Regions from separate parts of the Neobacillus oceani genome, predicted to be linked through region 2. Evidence: a T-box and tRNA genes for the amino acid it is inferred to sense, from the RefSeq annotation. Region 2 holds a T-box; the other holds one or more tRNA genes.

Region 1 (4,991 bases), 1.7 Mb from region 2:
CCTTTTACGATGATTGATATAAAATCCAGAACCTCATTTAGATGAGTTAGGGCGAACCCAATATCATCTTTATCAATGTGAACTAAATATGGCTTCACTTTAGAGTGGCTTAACCGGTCCATATGTTCCTCCTAATTAGAAAGGTTCATAAACTATGTTTATGAAAATGCATTCTAATTAGATGTATTTTGGTAAAATCTAAGAAATAATATGGGGCATCCTCTACATGTCAGGTGAAACCAATAAAATCGTCGAGAAGAAAGTTGGCCGCATCGCCTAAGGAATAGAAGAGGAGATCGGCGTTGGATGCGAGCTGACCTATACGCCAGAATATCCGCCACTTTTATAGGGTAGTGTAATTTCATTATAAAAACAGCAAGGTCCGTTTTGGGCCTTGTTTTTTATTGTAGGAGAGATAATCAGAAAGCTCTAATTACCTATGATTAAACATTACTGTTAGCTAATAAATTTGCTAAAACACAGCTGCAAAGTTTCGTGCTAATTTATAGGTAATAACAAATATTGGAGGCGGTCTTGTGAATATTGGGAAGCTGGAAATGGCACTAAAATCGATTGGAAAAAGATCTTTCGTTGATGATTATGAAATCTATAACAATAAGCAACTTTCTAAAACAAAAAAAATTGAAATGTTATCGGAAATATATACTTCCAATGGTGCTACCATAAGAGTTTCTTTTGCAGAAGATACTTTTGAGCATGGTAAACAAAAAGAGGCCTTGTTGCTAATTATGGATTCACCTCGACTTTCAGCAGAAGTAAAAGAGAAGGCTAAAAACCTTCTAAGGTTGGAGTAAAGGAACAATCCTGTTTTAAAATCGAGTTAATTAAAATCCTAATTTTATTAAAAGGGGTAATTTGGTTGATTGAACAAGTCTGGAAAAGAATTAGTCAAAATGAAGGACAAGTTTTCAAGCAAATTAAAGGAGGTGAATTTACCTATAAAGTATCTGGAAATACAATAGAACTGGACCGAACTAATCGTAATGTTTCGAAGGGTACATTTGCAGAAGCTTTAAAGTATGTGCCTCTTGAAAATACTGTACCACTTCAAAAACTACAGGCACCATCTTACTTGTTTGCCATCCTAATGGACCAAAGAATCCGAAAAAATGATTGGTAATTATATAAAATGGAAGGGAGCTTAACTTGTCATGTTTTGGATGAACGTTGATTTTCCCGAAAAATGTTGTACTGTACATAAACAATACTGTTCATTTATCTTGCAAAACGAAACCGATAAAAAAGGTATTGGACAAAATCTAGAGGATGGCGGTTGGCATCAGTTTGCATCTCTAAGTGAAGCAAACGAAAAATATGAAAAATCTTATTCGCAATTAAAATACAAAAAATGCAAGAAGTGTTTCTAATCCGCTAATAAATCTCTTGAAAAAACAGTAAAATCCAAAAGCTCTCTCTTATGTAAAAAGCCAGCCGATTGCCCGGCTGGCGCCCACGAACCATGTCAGCAGCCATCAATCCCACATGCTTCGCCCGCAGCTGGCGGCTCCTTGCCAAGCTCGCGCTCAATAAACCTTTCCAGCATCTCCTTCGTATTTAATCCTTGAACCCGTTGATCCCCAATAAAAAACGTCGGAACAGCGGTAATCCTGGCTTCCTCATACGCATGGCGGAGAGCTTCCTTGTGCGCCTGCTTATACTTCCGCGTTTCAAGTGCTTCTCGGAACGTCGCTTCATCAAGTCCAACTTTTCCCGCTATCTCTGTCAGAACATCGATATCACCAATATCACGGCCTTCCGCAAAGAAAGCAGCCAGCACAGCCTCACTATATTCGTTCCCTATCCCATGTTCCTTAGCCAACTGCGTTCCTTCATGTGCTAGATGTGTATGTGGCTGCGGATCAACATCCGGAAGGACAATCTTTACGTTAAAACGCTCAGCTATCGGCCAAACCGAACCATGCCAAGCATTCTGAATATAATCGCCCTTTGGCGACAGCGTCTTATGGGGAAACGGCCGCAGCTCAAATGGCATCCATTCCAGCTCAACATCCTTACCCTGAATCGCTTCTTTTAGCGGAGCCTCCGCTATATAACAAAACGGTCACACAAAATCTGAATACACACGGATCTTTAACGTCACTTGAATCCCTCCCGAATAGTAAGGTGTTCCCCAATAGTGTAAGCGGAGGGGGGAGGGTTATCCAAATCATCTGCTTTAAGTTGAAAGTCTACTTTTTGAATCGAATTTAATGAAAAGGTATTGACTTTAACTTTGTTTCTTAGTATAGTAATTATTGTCCTCACCAAGAGGAAAACTTAATAACGATTCCGTAGCTCAGCTGGGAGAGCACTACCTTGACAGGGTAGGGGTCGCTGGTTCGAACCCAGTCGGAATCATACTAATCCTAACATCAATCGGTGTTAGGATTTTTTATTTATTTCTATAACTAAATTCCGATTATTGCGAACGTATGTTTCAATAAAGTATTGAGCAATTTGCAGAACCGAGGTAGTCATGCTTAGTCAGATTTTTAGTAAGATTTCCGCTATTAAAAGAGTCGATCAATCAGACACGCTATATTTTTTACAAAGAGAAAAATCTACTATTAGGAAAGCAATAAAGCCGACTCTATTGACCAGAAATTTGGCAGAGAGCCGGCTTTTCTATTAGGACTATATGATCAGGAGCCCTATTTATAGGTGCTCCTTTTTTAGGATGACTGCTCATAGGCCCGTAAAATCAAGAGTTTAGCTCAACTAAAGTGGAATCCAATATGAAATTAACCTTCTCATTAAAACACTTACGTCTAAAAAATGTCAAATAAATATCTCTTTTTACCTATATAAAACTACCTAATTTATGTATAATAATGCTAAAAATATCTAGATTACTAGGAAAAAAGACTATTTTTAGTGTTTTTGGTTAGTTATCGGGAGAAGGAGAAGGAAAATGCTGCATCTGAGAATTTACTTCAAGAGTTTTATTATTATATTAATTGTGACCATGCTTTGGCTGCCCAATACATCGGTGGTTGGTCAGGGTTTGATAGACGATAATAAAAATGGCATAGATGATAATTGGGAAAGGGAGTATGGCCTGAGCTCAGGTATAGAATTTGAGGATTTTGATAATGATGGACTGTACAATCTTGCAGAAGTAAAAATTGGGCTTAATCCGCAAGCGCCAGATAATGATAAAGACAAAGTTATACGTGTGTCAGATATGATTGACAATAGCCTCGCTAACAGTGATTTTGATATGACGGATCAATTGCAAAAGGCAATAAATCTTGGAGCCGGCAACATTGTTGTTTTGCCGTTCGATTGTTCATATAAAGTCAGTGGATTAAAAATTCCAGACAACACTATTCTTATTGGGTACGGGTCAAAGATTTATAATGATACTACACACCAAACCCTGTTGACTATTGGCAGTGGGGTAAAGCTATATGGTATTGAGCTTCAAGGAGCAGGCAATAAGATGGCAGATAGTAAAGGAATCGGGATAAGGATTCAAGGAGCGGGTGCTGCTGGCTATGCCAAAAATATTGTCGTAGAAGATGTAAAGATTCGCAATATAGGCTTTTATGGTATCCTTGCTGAATTTGCTGATAATGTAAAGATTTCAAATACTATTATTCATGATATCGGTTTTGCAGGCTTTGGAGGCCTTTCTGTTAGAAATATACATATTGATAAGAGCCACATAAAGGGAATTTCGCCAGGAAGCAAAGGGAACGCCTATGGCGTCTTCTACTCGCGTAAGGGTGCTGAGAGCAGCTTGGAAGCACATCCGAGAAGTGCGGATAGTTCAGTGACCGACAGTATAATAGAAGACATTCCGTTATGGGAGGCTTTAGATACTCATGGCGGGGAAAATATTACATTTAACAATAATACAATACGAAATACCAAGGTTGGAATCGCATTTGTTAATGCAACAGGAAATGATGGAACGGATGTATATGGCTCCCAGAAATGCACGGCCAAGGGCAACCGAATAGATGGAATCGGTAAGGGATATGGGATCGTAGTGGCTGGAGCTTCATCCGATAACAGCAGAGACTGTACTATAGAAGGTAATCAATTAACTGAAGCGGGACAGCAGGGGAATAACATCTCGGGTGCTATTCAGGCGTCATATACTAAAGACTTAGTGATAAAAAATAATACTTTGGTCAATTCATATGCAAATGGGATCCACTTATATACTCAAAATCAGCAGTTTTCAGTTTCCGGGAACAAAGTAGAGGATGTCCAGGATAATGTGTATGTGGCGCCATCCGCCATCGCCTTTCGTTCGGGCAATAATTCCGGTACGATTGCAGGAAATAGCCTCATAAGAAAAAATGAAAAATTAAATGTTTATGTTTCACTGAGAGGAATCAATATTTCCACACCAGCCGGAATGGAACTGTTGATTGGCCAAAATACAAACAACTGTGTTCTTCCCGTGGCAGGAGGAGCAGGTAAACATGTAACATACATATTAAATTAAAAGCTGCCTACATAGAAAATTGCATTTTTGCCGCTGATGATGGAAAGATATCTTCCTTTTAGTGGCCAATATACTATCATTTTTAGATAAGGGCATTGAGTATTGCGGAGAGAATGAGCCAGCTATGGACCCGGCAATTGCTGACAATTTAACCAGTAACTGCAGGGGGCCATGAAATATTAACAGCCATTGGAGACTTGAAATTCTCTGATGGCTGTTATCATTTTATTTGAAATATTATCCCTCTCAATGGTGTTCTATAAAGTCTAGCGCTATTTTAGCCAGCTCATCTTTATCCATTTCAACCTTCCTACAACCATTGGGCACCATGGAAGAAGAGTTCATCTTGTGAAGCTATTTTTGTTTGAGTCTGTTTTGAATCGTGAAATTTGACATATGACACTGTGTCACGCTACCATTATAAGTGACACGGTGTCACAATATGTTAGGGTTAATAATTATATGGAAAGTCTTGAAGAACTTAGGGTTATTACCAACAATGAAAGGTTTC
Region 2 (4,991 bases):
ACCAAACAGGTTTAGCCCCTTAATTCCTTAATCCGCGCTTCAACAATCGCGCGTTTTTCGGAGTAGTCCCGTTCCTTGGCGCGTTCTTCTTCAATAACGTTAGCAGGCGCCTTTTTGACGAAACCTTCGTTGCTAAGCTTCTTCTGGACCCTTTCAACCTCTTTATCAAGGCGCGCCTTTTCTTTTTCAAGACGGGCAATTTCCTCTTCGATGTTGATAAGGCCTTCAAGCGGGAGAATGATTTCTACGCCAGTAATAACGGCCGTCATCGCTTTATCGGGAGTCGCAATATCTGTTCCAATCTGCAGCTCTTCAGGGTTGCAGAAGCGCTCGATGTACGCGCGATTCTTTTCAACCATTCCAAGAATCGTTTCATCCTTCACCTTAACAAGCATTTTGATCTTTTTGCTCAAAGGCGTGTTTACTTCTGCACGGATATTCCGTACTGAGCGAATCATCTCAACCAGCAACTTCATTTCCGCTGCGGCTTCCTCATCTGTCAGCGAGGCATCTGCCTTTGGCCATGCTGCGGTTGTTATCGATTCGCCTTCATGTGGGAGGTGCTGCCAAATTTCCTCTGTGATGAACGGCATGAATGGGTGCATCAGCCGCATCGTATTATCGAGGACGTATGCCAAAATTGAACGGGTCGTATTTTTAGCAGCCTCGTCTTCGCCATACAAAGGCAGCTTCGCCATTTCAATGTACCAGTCGCAGAAATCATCCCAGATAAAGTTGTACAATGCGCGGCCGACTTCGCCAAATTCATAGCGCTCAGACAGGCGGGTTACGGTTTCAATCGTTTCATTTAGCCTTGTCAAAATCCATTTATCCGCGGTCGACTTCTCGCCGGTCAGATCGATTTCCTCATATTTAAGGCCATTCATATTCATCAAGGCGAATCGGGACGCATTCCAAATCTTGTTCGCGAAGTTCCACGTCGCTTCAACCTTTTCGGTGCTGTAGCGCAAATCCTGGCCAGGCGAGCTTCCCGTTGAAAGGAAGTACCTTAAGGAATCGGCGCCATACTGGGCGATAACATCCATCGGGTCAACGCCGTTGCCGAGAGATTTACTCATCTTGCGGCCTTCCGCATCACGTACCAATCCGTGAATCAGGACATCCCTGAACGGACGCTCTCCAGTAAACTCAAGGCTTTGGAAAATCATCCGTGATACCCAGAAGCCGATAATGTCATAACCGGTAACGAGTACATCAGTCGGGAAGTAGCGCTTGAAATCAGCTGCTTCCTCATTCGGCCAGCCCATCGTCGAGAATGGCCAAAGCGCCGAACTGAACCATGTATCGAGAACGTCGTTGTCCTGCTTCCAATTTTCTTCGTCCGCAGGAGGATTTTCACCAACATAAACCTCGCCAGTTTCCTTATGGTACCACGCCGGAATCCGGTGGCCCCACCAAAGCTGACGTGAAATACACCAATCCCGTGTGTTTTCCATCCAACGTAAATAGTTCGTTTCAAAGCGTTCCGGAACAAAGTTTACTTTGTTTTCCTTTTCCTGAAGAGCAATTGCCTCATCAGCGAGCGGCTGCATTTTAACAAACCATTGAGTTGAAAGATACGGTTCAACAACAGCGCCGCTCCGCTCGGAATGGCCAACTGAATGCAGGTGGTCTTCAATTTTGAAAAGAACGCCCTGCTCCTGAAGGTCCTTTACAATCTGCTTGCGGCATTCGAAACGGTCCATGCCGTTATATTTGCCAGCGCGCTCGTTCATCGTACCATCCTCATTCATGACGAGGACGCGCTCGAGGTTATGGCGGTTGCCGATTTCAAAGTCGTTCGGGTCATGGGCAGGCGTAATTTTAACAGCACCAGAACCAAACTCCATGTCAACGTAATCGTCGCCTACAATCGGAATCTCGCGTCCGACGATCGGGAGAATCACGGCTTTCCCAATAAGATGCTTGTAACGGTCGTCTTCCGGATGGACGGCAACCGCTGTATCGCCGAGCATTGTCTCCGGGCGGGTCGTCGCGATTTCAATATGGCCGGAACCATCGGCCAATGGATACTTCATATGGTAAAACGCGCCCTGGACATCCTTGTGGATAACCTCGATATCGGAAAGGGCTGTCTTTGTGGCCGGATCCCAGTTAATAATGTATTCGCCTCGGTAAATCAGGTCTTTTTTATAAAGATCAACAAAAACCTTCTTCACCGCATCGGAAAGCCCTTCATCCAGTGTGAAACGTTCGCGGCTATAATCGAGTCCCAGGCCAAGCTTTGCCCACTGTTGGCGGATATGGCCTGCGTACTCTTCCTTCCAGCGCCACGTTTCCTCGACGAATTTTTCGCGGCCTAGGTCATAGCGGGTTTTCCCCTCGTTGCGAAGCTTTTCTTCAACCTTCGCCTGGGTCGCGATTCCGGCATGGTCCATCCCCGGCAGCCAGAGAACGTCAAAGCCCTGCATCCTCTTCATCCTGGTGATGATGTCCTGAAGCGTCGTATCCCACGCATGGCCAAGGTGCAGCTTTCCGGTTACGTTCGGCGGTGGGATAACAACCGTGTAAGGCTGTTTCGTTTCGTCATCCTTCGCTTCGAAAAATTTGCCATTCACCCACCAATCATAGCGTCCCTGCTCGATCGACTGCGGGTCATATTTCGTCGGCATGCTGATTTCGTTTTGATCCATCTTAACTCCTCCTTGATTTGCTCTTGAAAATGGGCTTTAGTGGTATCCAATGCCCTCCGTTTTTCCTTGTCTAGCTACAGCGAGCAACGCCTAGTGTACTTCGGCCCCCTCGCTACGATAAGTCAACATCGATTCACTACGTTCATCGTGTTTCCAGTACTGTGGGCAAGTTGCTCCTGCGCCACAGTAAATTCGGTGATGTTGTCTTCAGCTCGTCGCAAAGCTGCAAGGAAGTCGCTCAAAGCAGTTGCTTCCCTCCAGTCCATACGGCGCTAACCGCTCGCTTCCGCCTTTCAAATAAAAAAACTCCATTCATCCAATAAAAGGACGAATGGAGTGCGCTCGCGGTACCACCTTTTTTCCGGCAAGAAATAACATGCCGGCACTTGATTGAATAACGGAGTCGATCCGTCTTCCACTACTGGGCCCGAGGCCTTTGGCGGAAGAAGCTCAAGGGTGACATTCCAATGGGCTGCCTGGGAAACCTTTCAGCTAGTAAATTTCCCTCTCTGGAAAGCAACGGGCATTGTACTCTTCCCTGTCAGTGCTTTTTTGCTATTAATTTATACTCTATACTACCCAAAAAGATAGCGTGACGTCAATCAGGATGGCCAAAATTTTTACGTTTCAACCCCCTTTTTGGAAAAATGGGCCCACACATTCTGGGCTCTCCCCGCATATAATGATATACCATGCACCGGGAGGGATGTTCAATGAAAAGATTCAACCGTTTTATGTATCCTCCATGGCTGAGGACATGTCGAGCGATAGCCGCGCAATTCTGCATCCCGTTTTGCATTTTCCAGGGAATCAGGACGATTCTTTTGCCGACGACATTCGATGTGCTTTTGCTTGCCGTTCTCATTTTAATTGCTACTGCAATTTATCTAGAAATTATTTAAGGAGCCCTGGTGATTGCCACTCACTGGGCTCCTTCTTTTGCGGCCTGCTGCATGCGGTCGATTTCCGCGAGCCTCATGACCACATATTCGGTATTTTTAAGATGCCAATATTCTTTCAACAGTTTTCTAGAAAACCTGAACTCATTTTTAGGGCCACGCCGGTAAAAATACGCTTCCGCCACCCTTGTGATTTGAAGCGGGTGGGAAAGATAGCTGTAAAACAGCAGCTTTTCATCCGGTTTCAACGGAAAATATTTGAAGTAATGCGTTACCCATTCGACCGCCTCTTCGCTCCTCCGCGGCTGTGTTTCAAGCATACGCGACATGAATGGAAGCAAATCGTGTGTAGGCGAGCCATACCCGGCCTGTTCAAAATTGATGAAATAGCCCTGCCCCGTCTCATTGTATATGAAGTGTTCGGGAGACAATTTTCCATGGATGATGACCATCCGGGCCTTTTCCAGGTCCTTGCTCTCTTCCTTCCATGCTTCAAGCTTCTCCTTCGAAAACCTTAATGCCTGCGAAATTTCACCATAATACAGGCAAAATTGCAGTTCGACAGGTGACATATAGACTTTCTTTTCGCACTGCTCGATGAATCCGTCCAGGAACTCCTGGTTTTTTTCATACTGGGCAATCATTTTATCAAAATGGTCCTGCCGCATTTCCTTCCCGACTTTCACCTCGCGGGCCGACAACGTATGAAGCCTTGCGAGTTCGCGAACCATTTGCAAATTCCGATTGTCCAGCCCTTCCTTTATATCATTCGGAAGCCAGGGCATCAGGTAATACAGCTTTTGGCCTTCAAGGATTCCATATCGCCCGTCCATCGCCGGATAAATCGGTACAATCCGATTGTAGCCCCGCTGGTACAAATCATGGACATGCCGGATAAAACCGATCCCTTCACGGGCATCAATCCATTTCAGGGCAAACGTCCCTTTGTTGCTATAAACCTTCTTGATTCTGCCATAATCCTCCACATAGTAGGGATGAATACTGTATGGCTGCAGGATTTCGGCGAATTCCTTCAGGCGGTTCGTTTCATTCATTGGAATTCAGCTCGCTTTTTGGGGTTTCGAGTCCAATTGAAGCTTGGGATCCAAACAGAAAATATGAGTTTTCGTAGCAGTCTCCATTTTATAAACAAACAGAGAGCGAGTGTGTGCCCGCTCAACTGCTTGTAGTCGTCTATTTTTTTGCCAGGGCGACAGGGATATACAAAACCTGGCCTTCATACACATCCTGGTTCAGGTCAAGCCGGTTGTAGCGGAGAAGATTCTGAATGGACACGGAATACCTGTCGGAAATCCGATCAAGTGTATCGCCCTTCTGGACGATGCAAACTTTAAGCTTTGCCAGCTCCTCCCCCTCATCCTTCCGCGCGAAAAATTCAGTCAGCGACATGCTTTTTTTCTTGCCCTTTTTCTTTTTC

Evidence for each region. The T-box of region 2 lies ahead of V1499_RS15740 (valine--tRNA ligase). A T-box ahead of a tRNA ligase gene usually reads a tRNA of that ligase, here a tRNA-Val.
Region 1: it has a tRNA-Val gene. The T-box ahead of V1499_RS15740 (valine--tRNA ligase) is inferred to sense a tRNA for this amino acid. The anticodon was not compared.

The regions. Positions count from the first base shown of each region.
Region 1 covers NZ_CP143543.1:1,365,314-1,370,304, forward strand. Annotated here, with positions in the region: gene V1499_RS06955 (hypothetical protein) at 537-815, shown strand; gene V1499_RS06960 (hypothetical protein) at 881-1,141, shown strand; gene V1499_RS06965 (hypothetical protein) at 1,173-1,388, shown strand; gene V1499_RS06970 (DsbA family protein) at 1,484-2,122, opposite strand; tRNA gene V1499_RS06975 (tRNA-Val) at 2,307-2,379, shown strand; gene V1499_RS06980 (right-handed parallel beta-helix repeat-containing protein) at 2,933-4,480, shown strand.
Region 2 covers NZ_CP143543.1:3,106,695-3,111,685, forward strand. Annotated here, with positions in the region: gene V1499_RS15740 (valine--tRNA ligase) at 12-2,654, opposite strand; T-box leader at 2,975-3,208, opposite strand; gene V1499_RS15745 (hypothetical protein) at 3,368-3,556, shown strand; gene ysxE (spore coat protein YsxE) at 3,577-4,608, opposite strand; gene spoVID (stage VI sporulation protein D) at 4,748-4,991, opposite strand, start outside.